DNA from 3 places in the Pseudarthrobacter sp. alpha12b genome. Region 3 is predicted to be linked to each of the others. Evidence: riboswitches for the same ligand, from Rfam matches in the RefSeq annotation. Region 3 holds a riboswitch; each other region holds the start of a gene.
What was found. A riboswitch is a leader RNA that binds a small molecule or an ion and turns the genes downstream of it on or off. The one in region 3 is predicted to bind S-adenosylmethionine.
Positions count from the first base shown of each region.

Region 1 (4,406 bases), 1.3 Mb from region 3:
GCTGGTGGCCGCCTACGACGCCGGGATCGAGCCCATCCTGCTGGTCACCAAGGCAGACGTCAAGGACCCCGCAGAGTTGCTGTCCAACTACACCCACCTGGACTTCCCGGTCATCATCAGCAAGACCGCGGACGCACAGGCCTCGGGGATCGACGCAAGGTCCGATGACGGTCTCTCGGCGCGGCTGGACAGCGCGGCCGTGGCGGCCCTCCGTGACCACCTCGACAGCAAGGTCACCGTGATGCTCGGGCACTCCGGTGTTGGAAAGTCCACTATGGTGAACGCGCTGACCGGAGCCGAGCGGGCCACCGGCGGAGTGAACGCCGTGACCGGACGCGGCCGCCACACGTCGTCGTCGGCCCTGGCCCTGCGGCTGGCGGACGCGCCGCCCGGCAGCTGGATCATCGATACCCCGGGTATCCGTTCCTTTGGGCTGGCACACGTGGACCCGGACCGGATCCTGCGCTCCTTCCCGGACCTCTCTCCCGGCATCGAAAACTGTGAACGGGGCTGCAAGCACACTGCAACGGCAGTGGACTGCGGCCTCGATGACTGGGTGGGAGGCGGACACGCAGGTCCCACCGGGCCGGCACGGCTGGCCTCCCTGCGGCGCCTGCTCGGTACCGACCCGCGGATGGAAGCGCAGGAAACCAAGGAGCTCGGGAGCATCAACTGACGCGTTCTCCCGGCAGAACCGTCCGCAGACGGTAGTTTGGAACCATGATCCAACCCGCTTCGAGCTACAACGATGACCTGCGCCTGGCCCATGTCCTGGCCGACTCCGTGGATGACCAGACCATGAGCCGCTTCAAGGCCCTGGACCTGCACGTTGAGACCAAGCCGGACCTGACGCCCGTCACCGACGCGGACAAGGCTGCCGAGGAAGCCATCCGCGGCCAGCTCTCCCGTTCCCGGCCCCGCGACGCCGTCCTGGGCGAGGAATTCGGCAGCACCGGCCATGGTTCGCGGCGCTGGATCATCGATCCCATCGACGGGACCAAGAACTTTGTCCGCGGCGTTCCGGTATGGGCCACGCTGATCGCTCTGGTCGATGAAGGCGAGCCGGTGGTAGGCGTGGTAAGCGCGCCGGCCCTCGGCAAGCGCTGGTGGGCGGCAAAGGGGATGGGCGCGTACATGGGCAGGTCCCTGGCAGCGGCCACCCGGCTCCGGGTCTCCAACGTCTCCAGCCTTTCCGATGCCTCCCTCTCCTACTCCAGCCTGGGCGGTTGGAAGGAACGCGGAAACCTTGACGAGTTCCTCGGGCTCACCGAAGACGTCTGGCGGACCCGGGCCTACGGGGATTTCTGGTCCTACTGCATGGTGGCCGAGGGCTCCGTGGACATTGCCTGCGAACCGGAGCTGAACCTCTACGACATGGCTGCCCTGGTGCCGATCGTTGTGGAGGCAGGCGGCCGCTTCACATCCCTTGAGGGCGAGGACGGACCGTTCGGCGGGAACGCGCTGGCCACCAACTCCATCCTGCACTCCGAAGTGCTGCACCGCCTCAACCCATACTTGGACGATTTGCTCTAACTGCCGCCGTCTTCCCGCTAAAACGAATATTGCGACGCCGGATACCTCCAGAAGGGGGTGTCCGGCGTCGTTTATTCGGCCCCACGTAACAAAGCCCTTAACAATCGCCGCGGCTTCAATCCTGGCCGCCCCATGTCCTACGCTTTTATGCAGGTCACGAGTGCCAGCGCAAAACCCCGGTTTGCTGGCCGGCAACCCTCCATTCGCGGCGGGGTGCCCCGGGTGACGACCAGGCCGGTCCGGAGTGGATGCGGCAAGCGCGGATTCCCCATGCCGGAGTCCTCTATTCAAGTGAGGTCTCTGTGACAACTGCCACCGTCTCCCCCCAGCCCGCCATCGCCGAAGCCGGCATCGACGACGGACGGCTTGCCGACGAACGCCGTGCCGTTGCCGGCCGCCCCCTTGCTGCCGTCACCGGCGCCGAAATCCAGGCGCCCCTGATTTCCGGCGGGCACGTGCGGTACGCCAACCTCGATTACGGCGCCTCCGCCCCGGCGCTGTCCGTGGTGTCCGCCTACCTGAATGAGATCCTGCCCTACTACGCGAGCGTCCACCGCGGAGCGGGCTATGCCTCCCAGATCAGCACCTCCGTATACGAGAATGCGCGCAGCATCGTCAGGGATTTCGTGGGCGGCCGCCCGGATGATTCGGTCATCTTCACCCGCAACACGACGGATTCGCTGAACCTGCTGGCGGGCTGCCTTCCGGTCACCGGGGGCCGCCCTGACGGTGACGTCCTCTACCTGGACATCGAGCACCACGCCAACCTGCTGCCATGGCAGGGCGTTCCGCACCGCAGCATCGTGGCCGCAGACACGGTCGCGGGCACCCTTGACGCCGTCCGTGCCGAACTGGAGCAGGGCGGGGTCAGCCTGCTGGCGGTGACCGGCGCTTCGAATGTCACCGGCGAGATCCTTCCCATCCGGGCCCTGGCCGCGATCGCCCACCAGCACGGCGCACGGATCGTGGTGGACGCAGCCCAGCTCGCGCCGCACCGCCGGGTGGACATCAGCGCGGACGACGTCGACTACCTCGCCTTTTCCGGCCACAAGCTGTACGCCCCGTTCGGCGCGGGCGTCCTGGTGGGACGGCCTGACTGGCTGGACGCCGGCGTCCCGCACCTCGCCGGTGGCGGCGCCGTCAAGGAAGCAAGGCTCGACGGCGTCAGCTGGGCCACGGGGCCGGCCCGCCATGAGGGGGGCTCGCCGAATGTCCTCGGCGCTGCCACCCTGGCCCGTGCGACCCAGGTGATCGCAGTACTCGACCAGGACCGGTGGCATGCCCACGAATCCGCCATCCGCTCCTTCCTGGTGGCGGGCCTGCAGGACATCGAAGGGGTCACCGTCCACCAGATCTTCAAGGACACCAACCCGGAAACTGACACCATCGGCGTGGTCAACTTTTCCGTGGAAGGCTACGACGCTGGACTGGTGGCAGCCTATCTCTCCGCAGAGCACGGGGTGGGCCTGCGCGACGGCCGCTTCTGCGCCCATCCCCTGCTGAAGCGCCTGGGCCTGCCGTCGGGCTCCCTCCGGGCAAGCTTCGGCGTGGGCTCACGGCTGGAGGACGCCGAACGCCTCCTCGCCGGCATCAGGGCCCTGCGCAGCAACGGACTCGGATGGGACTACGTGGTGGATGCGGGCCGCTGGGTGCCCGCCAACGATTTCCGCACCTACCCGCACTGGGCCCCCAACACCCCGGGAACCGCCGGCGCAGCCCCCTGCATCGACGACTAAGGCAGGGGCAGTTCCCCGGCCCGGCCGCGGCGCCCCCGGATTGCCGTCCTGCCAACTCCGGTGACCGCACATGCGGTATCTTCGAGGGGAGATCACCGGCAGGACAAGAAGGAGGCCACGCGTGGTTCGGGGTGGCCCCAGGCTTGATCACTTGCGGCGCAGGGAGCTCGGGCAGAGCTTCCAGGACGGCGGCCGGCACTACCAGCGTGTCCGGCCCGGCTATCCTCCGGAATCGGCCCGGTGGCTGGTGCCCGCAGGGGCCCATGACGCCTTGGACGTCGGCGCGGGTACCGGAAAGTTCACGGCGTTGCTGCTGGCCATGGGACTGGATGTCACCGCAATCGACCCCTCCGCGGACATGCTCGCCCAGCTGAAGGCGCACTGCCCCGCTGCCACGGCTGTGCCGGGGACTGCCGAGGCGACAGGCCTGCCTGACGCCGGATTCGACGTCGTCACCGTTGCCCAGGCGTGGCACTGGTGCGATCCCCGGGCGGCAAGCACGGAATTGGCGCGCGTCCTGCGCCCGCACGGAACGCTGGGCCTGGTCTGGAACCAGCTGGACACCTCCGTGCCCTGGGTGCACCGGCTCTCCCGGATCATGCATGCGGGCGACGTGTACCGGCCTGGCCACAAGCCCGTCGTCGGACCCGAATTCCACGGACTCGAAGGGCACGTCACCCGCTGGCAGGACAGGCTGACCACCGGGGACTTGATGGAGCTCACCAAGTCGCGCAGCTACTACCTGCGGGCCGGTGAGGCGACGCGGGCCAAAGTCCTGACCAACCTGGACTGGTACCTCCACGAACACCTGGCCTACGCCCCGGACCAGGAACTTGACCTCCCCTACCTCACCCTGGCGTGGCGCGCCGTCAAGGCATGACCGCTGCGGCGCGCGCTGCCGGCCCGGCCAAACCGGTAGGCTTGGACGGGTGAAGACCAGCGCGCCCTCCTCCTCGATCGAGGACTACGTCAAGGTCATCTATTCCTTCACGGAATGGCAGGACAAGCCCATCACGTCCTCCCAGTTGGCACAGCGGCTGGGGGTCGCAAACTCCTCCGTATCGGAGATGGTCCGCAAGTTGAAGGACCAGGGCCTGGTGGACCATAAGCCATACAGCGCCGTCACGCTGACCGAGG
Region 1 covers NZ_CP196746.1:1,918,387-1,922,792, forward strand. Annotated here, with positions in the region: gene rsgA (ribosome small subunit-dependent GTPase A) at 1-676, shown strand, start outside; gene hisN (histidinol-phosphatase) at 721-1,533, shown strand; SAM riboswitch class IV at 1,686-1,799, shown strand; gene ACTAQI_RS08755 (aminotransferase class V-fold PLP-dependent enzyme) at 1,836-3,269, shown strand; gene ACTAQI_RS08760 (class I SAM-dependent methyltransferase) at 3,391-4,149, shown strand; gene ACTAQI_RS08765 (metal-dependent transcriptional regulator) at 4,199-4,406, shown strand, end outside.
Region 1: linked by a shared signal. The riboswitch ahead of ACTAQI_RS08755 (aminotransferase class V-fold PLP-dependent enzyme) and the one ahead of ACTAQI_RS14930 (DUF1737 domain-containing protein) in region 3 are both predicted to bind S-adenosylmethionine.

Region 2 (4,406 bases), 1.9 Mb from region 3:
CTGCGGTGAGCGGCCGAAGCGGCCTTCCAGTTCCGCGGCGGACCGGTAGGTGATGTGGGCGATGCGCCGGGCGAGCGCGAGCCCCTCTTCCGGGCTTGGACCGCCGTAGTAGTCGCCGCCGTTGAAGTTCGGGTCCTGCCGGATGGCCAATGTCTGGGCCTGCGCGAAGGCAATCTGTTCGGCCGTGCTGGCGGCCCCCACCGAGATCACGGCGCAGCGCTGCACCCTCTCGGGGTACATCACGGCCCATTCCAGGGCCCGGGCGCCGCCCATGGATCCCCCAAGGACTGCGAACCAGCTCTTGATGCCCAGCTGGTCTGCCAGCCGGGCCTCCGCAGCGGTGCTGTCGCGCAGCGTGACCAGGGGGAACCTCGAGCCCCACGGCGCTCCATCCGGGGCCGGTGAGGAGGGGCCGGTGGACCCATAGCAGCCGCCCACGATATTGACGGACACCACGAAGAAACGGTTTGTATCCACGGGGGCGCCGGGGCCGGCCAGCTGCTCCCACCAGCCTTCTTCGTCGGTGTCGCCGCGGGTCACGTGGGTGCTGCCGGTCAGTGCGTGCTCGACCAGGATGGCGTTGCTGGCGTCCGCGTTGAGCGTCCCCCAGGTTTCGTAGGCCAGGGTGACGTCCGGCAGGTAGCCGCCGGCTTCAAGTTCCAGTCCCCCGATGGAGGCGTAGCGGACGATTCCGTGTTCAGGGATGGTGGTTCGGGCGACGGTAACCGTCATGGCAAGACCTCTTCTACGCGCTTGCCTGCCGTCATTTGACCGGCAGGCCAGGTCTTCACCCGGGGCACCCCACCGCGGATGGAGGGTTGCCGGCCAGCAAGCCGGGGCTGTCACTGGCACTCATGACCTGGTTCGAGTGTACGAAACACCCCCCACTCCAGGCCAAGAGTATGACCGGTTGTGACTTTCCCGGCTTGCCTGCGGCACGTGCTGCAGCCCCGGCTCTGACGTCAGGCTTCAGCGCCCTTGGCTGCGCGGAAGCCTGCTTCCAGGTCGGCCAGGATGTCATCGATATGCTCCAGGCCCACGGACAGCCGGACCAGTCCCGGATGCACCCCGGCGACGACCTGCTGCTCCGGCGAGAGCTGGCTGTGCGTGGTCGACGCCGGGTGGATGACCAACGAGCGGACGTCACCGATGTTGGCCACATGGGAGTGCAGCTCCAGGGCGTCGACGAAGCGCTTGCCCGCTTCAGCCCCGCCGGCAAGGTTGAAGGCGACGACGGCGCCTGTCCCCTTGGGCCCGTACTTGCGGCCACGCCCGTACCAGGGGCTGGACGGCAGCCCGGCGTAGGCGACGGATTCGACGTCGTCCCTTGCCTCCAGCCAGCGCGCCACCTCCGTGGCGTTCGCCACGTGCCGCTCCACCCGCAGGCTCAACGTCTCCAGGCCCTGGGAAATCAGGAAGGCGTTAAAGGGCGACACCGCCGAGCCCAGGTCGCGGAGCAGCTGCACGCGGGCCTTGAGGATGTAGGACAGGTTGGCCCCGAGAGCGCCACCCTCCCCCAGGTCGCGGGCGTAGACCAGGCCGTTGTAGGTGGGGTCCGGGGTGTTGAAGCCGGGGAACCGCGCGGGGTCCTTGCTGAAATCGAACTTGCCGGAATCGACAATGACGCCGGCGATGGCCGTGCCGTGGCCGCCCAGGTATTTGGTGGCTGAGTGGATCACGATGTCCGCTCCCCACTCCAAGGGGCGGATCAGGTAGGGGGTGGACAGGGTGTTGTCCACGATCAGCGGCACTCCGGCCTGATGGGCCACCTGCGAGATGCCTTCGATGTCCAGGACATCCTGGCGCGGGTTGGAAACGACTTCACCGAAGAAGAGCTTGGTGTTGGGCTGGACGGCATCGCGCCACTGGTCCAGGTTGTCCGGGTCTGCCACGAAGGTGACCGAGATACCGAACTTCTTCAGGGTGTGGGCAAACAGGTTGTAGGTGCCGCCGTAGAGGCTGGGGCTGGCCACGATATGGTCGCCCGCCTCCGCAATGTTCAGGACCGCGAAGGTCTCGGCGGCCTGCCCGGAGCTGAGCAGCAACGCGGCCAGGCCTCCTTCGAGGCTGGCAATCCGCTGTTCGACGGCATCCTGTGTGGGGTTGCCGATGCGGGTGTAGATGGGCGCAAGTTCGGCCAGGGCGAAGCGGTTGGCGGCGCTTTCGGCACTCGGGAACACAAATGACGTGGTCTGGTAGATGGGCAGGGCACGCGCCCCTGTGGCACTGTCCACCGCCTGGCCGGCATGGATCTGGCGGGTTTCGAAGGACCATCCGTGGGACATCCAAATCTCCTTTGACATGGGCCCGGCATGCTCGGAGCCTTACGGGCCGCGCTTGCTCCCGGCTGTTGCCGGAGAGCCAGGTCTTCACCCGGGGCACCCCACCGCGGATGGAGGGTTGCCGGCCAGCGAGCCGGGGCTTGGCGCTGGCACTCATGACCTGCGCCCAGTCTAGGAAGCCGGTGGTTGCCGTGAACAGGATTGTGACGAACAAGGTCTTCCTGCGGCTCCGCGCGCGCTGGGACCAGGGCAGCCGGCAGTCAAAATGCTAGTAAGGCTAGCCTTAGCTGAGAGCCCGATCACAAAGTGCCAAGATGTTCGCATGCGCATGGATCACGTCTCTTACGCCTGTGAACACGATGGCCTCGCGGCCACTACCGACCGTATTGCAACTGCCCTCGGCGTTGAGGCAGTGAAGGGTGGCGTACACCCCCGGTTCGGAACCCGGAATATGATCATCCCGCTCGCCGGTCATAAGTACCTGGAAGTCGTTGAGGTCCTGGACCACCCGGCATCCGACAAGGCACCGTTCGGTCAGGCAGTGCGTGCCCGTTCCGCTGCCGGTGGCGGATGGATGGGCTGGTGCGTCGAAGTGGACGACCTCGCCCCCTTCGAGGAACGCCTGGGCCGCGCCGCCGTGAACGGCAACCGCAAGTTCCCGGACGGCCGTGAGCTGGTCTGGAAGCAGATTGGCATCCTGGGCCTCATCGCCGATCCCCAGGTGCCGTACATGCTCAAGTGGGAGGGGGACCCGTCGCTCCACCCGTCCAACGCGTACGAGAGCAACCTCAAGATGAGCTGCCTGACCATCGCCGGCTCCGCCTCGCGGGTGACCGAGTGGCTGGGTGAGCCGGTGGAGAAGCCGCTTGAGGACGTTGCAGTGGAGTGGGTCGCACCGCACGGCACACCGGGCATCCTGTCGGTCACCTTCGAGACCGCCAACGGAGCCGTCACTCTCTGACGCTCCAATCCCTCTTTCCCGGCACTCGCGGGAGGTGGGTTTGCCGGGCCAATGCCCGGATCTGCTTCGGCCGCCATCAGGTGGTGACAACGGCGTCACTACCCGATGGCGGCCGAATCCATTTAACTGGTTACTGCCCGCGGCCGGGACGCCTGCGGACCTTGATTGTCGGACCCCTGTTGGATGATGTTTCCATGGGAATCAGCAGCGGTGGCGGGATGGCTATGGAGGGCATTCATGCCTCTGTTGCTGCCCTTGATGCGCTGGACCGTGAGGATGCCTTCCTGGGCGCCGGGGCAGGTGTTGGTCATGATGTTGACGTGTTGCAGCGGCGGTACGAGCTGCGCTTGGATCGTTTGGAAGTCTCGTCCCGTTTGAGGGCACAGCTCGCGGCCGTGGAAGCCCGGGACGCGGTGGAGTGCGTTGTTTTCCAGCAGGCCATGCTGGCCCCGGACGCACCGGTGCATGAACGCATGTATGCGGAGATGTCAGCGGTGGAGGAGATCGCGGGGGTCCTGACCATCAGTTCAGGTGCTGCCGGGGCGTTCGTGGAGCAGTCCCGCCAGGTGTGTTCCCTGCCGCCGGTGATGGACGCACTGGTAGCCGGGACCATTTCCTGGCAGCACGCCCGAATTGTTGCCGACGAAACTGAGGGGCTCACCCCAGCCGGTGCCGCCGCCCTGGTGGTGCACTTCTTCGACCCCGGTGCGCCCGACCCCGCCCGCGGCGCAGCCCCCGGCGAACTCATCCCCTCCCGGTTCCGCGCCAAGGTCCGCGCCTGGCGGGAACGCCACCACCCCGAGACCCTTGAGAAGCGCCATGCCAAAGGCGTCGCCGACCGGCGGATGGAATACACCCCTGACCGCGACGGCATGGCCTGGATCTCCCTCTACCTCCCCGGCGACACCGCCTGCGCCATCTGGAACCGCAGCACCGCCACCGCCCGCGGCCTCCAAGGCCCCGGCGAAACCCGCACCCTCACCCAACTACGGCCCGACATCGCAGCATCACTACTCCTCGGCGCAGGCAGCGCCACCGATGCGGGCCAGGTCCCCACCCCGCGGGCCGACGTCCTGGTCACGGTGCCGGTCTGCTCCCTCCTCGGCCTGACGGACGAACCCGCAGAACTGGACGGTCAGGGGCCGATCCCGGCGTCCGTGGCC
Region 2 covers NZ_CP196746.1:464,950-469,355, reverse strand. Annotated here, with positions in the region: gene metX (homoserine O-acetyltransferase MetX) at 1-732, opposite strand, end outside; SAM riboswitch class IV at 745-860, opposite strand; gene ACTAQI_RS02005 (bifunctional o-acetylhomoserine/o-acetylserine sulfhydrylase) at 963-2,285, opposite strand; SAM riboswitch class IV at 2,329-2,443, opposite strand; gene ACTAQI_RS02000 (VOC family protein) at 2,605-3,243, shown strand; gene ACTAQI_RS01995 (DUF222 domain-containing protein) at 3,438-4,406, shown strand, end outside.
Region 2: linked by a shared signal. The riboswitch ahead of ACTAQI_RS02005 (bifunctional o-acetylhomoserine/o-acetylserine sulfhydrylase) and the one ahead of ACTAQI_RS14930 (DUF1737 domain-containing protein) in region 3 are both predicted to bind S-adenosylmethionine.

Region 3 (4,406 bases):
CCCAGACGGCCTTGCCGCGGTTGAGCGCCGCAAGGATCAGCGGGCTGACCAGCAACAGCACCACGTAAAGACCCATCACGTTGAACTGCCAGGGCCCAAACTGCAGCAGCACGATGGCCGGCAGCACCTGGGGCGGCACGGGGAACTGGAACAGCGATGACATGCCCGCATAGAGGTCGTAGGTCCGGCCGGCACCAGTATGCCCGGCGCCGCCGGTTCCCTGGTCTACGAACGTGGTCAGGGCCTCGGTGTGGAAGAACGGGAGCAGGGACAGAAGGAAAACGCCGATCAGCACGGCCAGTGAGGTGACGTAGAGCTTCCCGGCCCGGCGGGACGTGAGGTCCACAACCCGGCCGAAGTCCTCCTTGGCCTTGGGCCCGTACACCATGCCCACCACCAGGCCGGAGAACAGGACGAACAGTTCAGCGCCTGACACGAAGCCCACCGCCTCCTGGGTGAGCAGCTGGAACAGGGAGGCCATACCCAGGTGGTTGACCACGACGAAGACAATGGCCATCCCGCGGAGCAGGTCGACCCGCGAATCCCTGCTGGAGGGGTCCTGGTAACTCCAGGATGTGGCGGCGTTGATCCGGCGGGGAACCTGCCATAGGGCCACCAGGAGGATGGCCATGGCGGCAGCAACCGTCCAGGCTGCCGCACCGGAGAGGGTGTTGGCCCGGACATAGGTGCTTCCCGAGGCCACATCGGTGACAGGGCCGGTGACCAGCGGCGACGCCTTCAGCCTGTCCAGCGCAGCCTTGGCGATATCCGGACTTCCCGTGAGCAGCCAACTGATGCTGGCCACGCCGGTATCCCTGGTGCTGGTGCGCTCGTCCCACACAACGGCGGCCGTTCCCGCGAAACCCGGGGACGTGGCAGTTGCCACGACCTGGTCCCACCAGCCCGTCTTAATGTCCAGCTCGGACGCGCCACCGGATGCTGGGCTGTAGAACGCCGCAGTCTGGAGGAGGAACGGCTTCTTGCGGGCCTCGGCGTAGGTGCCGTAGAAGTTTTCGCTGCCGGAGGCCGTCAGCATCTCCTGGAGCTCGCCGGCTCCCGGGAGGGAGTTGACGGCGGCCCCGCCGGCAGTGTCGTCGTGATAGGCGGTCAGCCCCACCCAGTCCACGGCGTCGTCGCCGGGGTAGTACGGGGCATAGGCGCTGTCGCTTCCGTTCCAGGTCCCGTCCCCATTCGTATCCAGGAGGGAAAACCCATCGCTTCCCGGCTGCGGCGCATTCCGGTTCCGGTCGAAGGGGTAGTCCTTGCCCAGGTACGGCGCCCACACCATGGTGGCCCGGCCGCCGTCGTACTTTTTGAACGCTGCCGCCACGGCCTGGAAGGCCTGCCGGTAAGTGGCCGGCTGTTGGCCCCAGGGCACCCAGCTGGCGTTCATATCGGGGGCGAACCGGACCAGCAACTGCCCCTTGAACCCAGTGGTCAGGTCGCGCACCTGCGCTGCGAACGCTTCCGCTTCCTGGGCCCCGAGCTGGTCCAGGGGAACCGACGGCTTCACCGTCAGCAAGGCATGGGCGCCCTTCGCTGCAGTCTGCTGCAGGAACCCGTCAATGTCATTCCGCTCCGAATCGCGGTAGGGAATGGTGATGTCGTGGCCGAAGACCGCCGGGCTGGCGCCGAGCCGGTCACTGAAGCCCGCAGCGGTATCCTCCCCCCACTCGAGCACCGCCCCCAGCCAGGGCTTGCCCTTGTCCGGCGCAGCGTCCTCCGCATGAGCCGGCCCCGCCGGGGCCGCCAGAACCAGGAGGCCAACGAGGGCCGCTGCCAAAAAGGCGGCGACGGAACGCCGACGGCTCCTGCGGGTTACGGCGTGGTGCTGCGATGTGTGTGCCCGCATGCTGACAAGGACCCCCCGGTGCTCTTTGCTCTGGCGACGGGGCGGCGCCCCGGTATGAACTTTATCGGCCCGCGGCATCACCCGTGGCGTGTTGCCGGCAGCTCAATTACGGAACATGACGACGGCGGCGGTGCGGCTCGGCGCGGCAGATGTTACGTTTTTGGGGAGTAATGAGTACCGGTGCCAAGCCCTGACTTGCCGGTCGGCAACCCTCCCTTTCGCGGCGGGGTGCCTCAGGTGAATACTCGGCATATCGACCGATTCGAGCTGCAAGCGTGAAAGAAGGAGATCCGTCGTGTCCGACGCACCTGCCCCTGACGAAAAATTGTCCTACCGCCTGATCACCGGCCCGGACGACCGCGCATTCTGCGAGCGGATCTCCGCTGCCCTGGCGGAAGGATACGTGCTGCACGGCAGCCCGGCGGCCACCTTCAACGGCACCCGCGTCATTGTGGCGCAGGCAATTGTCCTCCCGGCTGCGATCGCCTCGGCGGACGCCGCTGTGGCCACCGCGGTGGACCAGCTGGACGCCGAATTTGAGGGCGAGTTCGACGGCGAGGGCCACGCATGAGCTACGCGGGAGACCTCACGCCCCAGGAAGCATGGGCAAAGCTGGAGCGGGGCGCCATCCTGGTGGACGTCCGCACCGAGGGCGAATGGGCCCACATCGGGATTCCGGATACGAAAGCCACGGACAACGATCCCCTGTTCATCCAGTGGACCTTCCCGGGCGGCATCCCCAACCCGGACTTCATCAAGGACCTGTCGCAGCAGGCACCGGAGGACCCCGGCGCGGAAGTGGTATTCCTCTGCCGCTCCGGCAAGCGTTCCATCGCCGCGGCAACTGCAGCCACCCAGGCCGGATTCACCGCCTACAGCGTCCTGGAGGGCTTCGAAGGCGACCCCGACCGCTATGGCGAGCGGACCGTGAATGGCTGGAAGAACCGCGGCCTCCCCACCAACCTCGGAAAGAACTAAGTGACCTTCAACCCAGACGCCCAAGGCTGGAACCCCGACACCCAGGCCGTCCGCGGCGGCCTGGACCGCACCAACTTCCAGGAAACGTCCGAGGCCATCTTCCTGAACTCCGGCTTCGTCTACGAATCCGCCGCGGCAGCCGAACGCGCCTTCACCGGCGAGGACGAGCGCTTCGTCTACTCCCGTTACGGCAACCCGTCCGTGGCCACCTTCCAGGAGCGGCTCAGGCTGCTGGAAGGCACCGAAGCGTGCTTTGCGACGGCGTCGGGCATGTCCGCGGTGTTCACCGCGCTGGGTGCCCTGCTGGCTGCCGGCGACCGCGTGGTGGCTGCCCGCTCGCTGTTCGGTTCGTGCTTTGTAATCCTGAACGAAATCCTGCCCCGGTGGGGTGTGGAGACGGTCTTCGTGGACGGCCCCGACCTGGACCAATGGCGCGAAGCCCTCTCCAAGCCCACCACCGCCGTCTTCTTCGAGTCGCCGTCCAACCCCATGCAGGAGATCGTGGACATCGCCGCGGTCAGCGAACTGGCGCATGCGGCCGGGGCCACCGTGGTGGCGGACAACGTCTTTGCCACTCCCCTGCTGCAGCGCTGCGGCGACCTGGGCGCTGACGTCATCGTCTACTCCGGCACTAAGCACATCGATGGCCAGGGCCGGGTGATGGGCGGCGCCATCCTGGGCACCAAGGAGTTCATCGACGGCCCGGTGAAGCAGCTGATGCGCCACACCGGCCCTGCACTTTCCGCTTTCAACGCCTGGGTCCTCACCAAGGGCCTGGAAACCATGGGCCTGCGCGTCAACCACTCGTCTGCCACCGCCCTGCGGCTCGCCGAATGGCTGGAGGAACAGCCGGCCGTGAGTTGGGTGAAGTATCCGTTGCTGAAGTCGCATCCGCAGTACGCGCTGGCGGCGAAGCAGATGAGTGCCGGCGGCACGGTCCTTACCTTCGAGCTCGCTTCTTCCGGCGGGCGCTCCGGCAAGGAAGCGGCTTTCGCGCTGCTCGACGGGCTGCGGATCATCGATATCTCCAACAACCTTGGTGATGCAAAGTCCCTGATCACCCACCCCGCCACCACCACGCACCGCGCCATGGGGCCGGAAGGGCGTGCCGCCATCGGCCTGAGTGACGGCGTGGTCCGGCTCTCCGTGGGACTCGAGGACCCCGATGACCTTATCCGCGACCTGGAACAGGCACTGAAGCAGATCTAGCGGCCGACGCACACAGTCAACTCTGGCGGACCCGCAGCAGCTCCGGGGTGGCCTCCACGTCCGAAAGGTCCAGGCCGCCGCGCATCGTCACGTACACGGCCTGGCGGACCACCGCACCGAACCCCATGTCCTCAGGTGGTGGTCCCGCCAATGCCTTGTCGCGGGCACGGCGCTGTTCAGCGGCCCCTGGTCCCCTGGCGATGATGTCCTCCACTCCCTGCCGGGCCAGCGCCAGCTCGCCTTGTTCGGCGAGGACGGGGGCCAGGTAATCCACCAGGGAACGGACCACGTCCGCAGCTGGTGCAGGCCGGAAGTTGCCAAAGTCCAGGAGTTCGCCGCTGAGTCCCGCGCTGCTGGCCTGCCAGGA
Region 3 covers NZ_CP196746.1:3,222,338-3,226,743, forward strand. Annotated here, with positions in the region: gene opgC (OpgC domain-containing protein) at 1-1,852, opposite strand, end outside; SAM riboswitch class IV at 2,019-2,134, shown strand; gene ACTAQI_RS14930 (DUF1737 domain-containing protein) at 2,148-2,423, shown strand; gene ACTAQI_RS14935 (rhodanese-like domain-containing protein) at 2,420-2,830, shown strand; gene ACTAQI_RS14940 (O-succinylhomoserine sulfhydrylase) at 2,831-4,039, shown strand; gene ACTAQI_RS14945 (glutamate--cysteine ligase 2) at 4,056-4,406, opposite strand, start outside.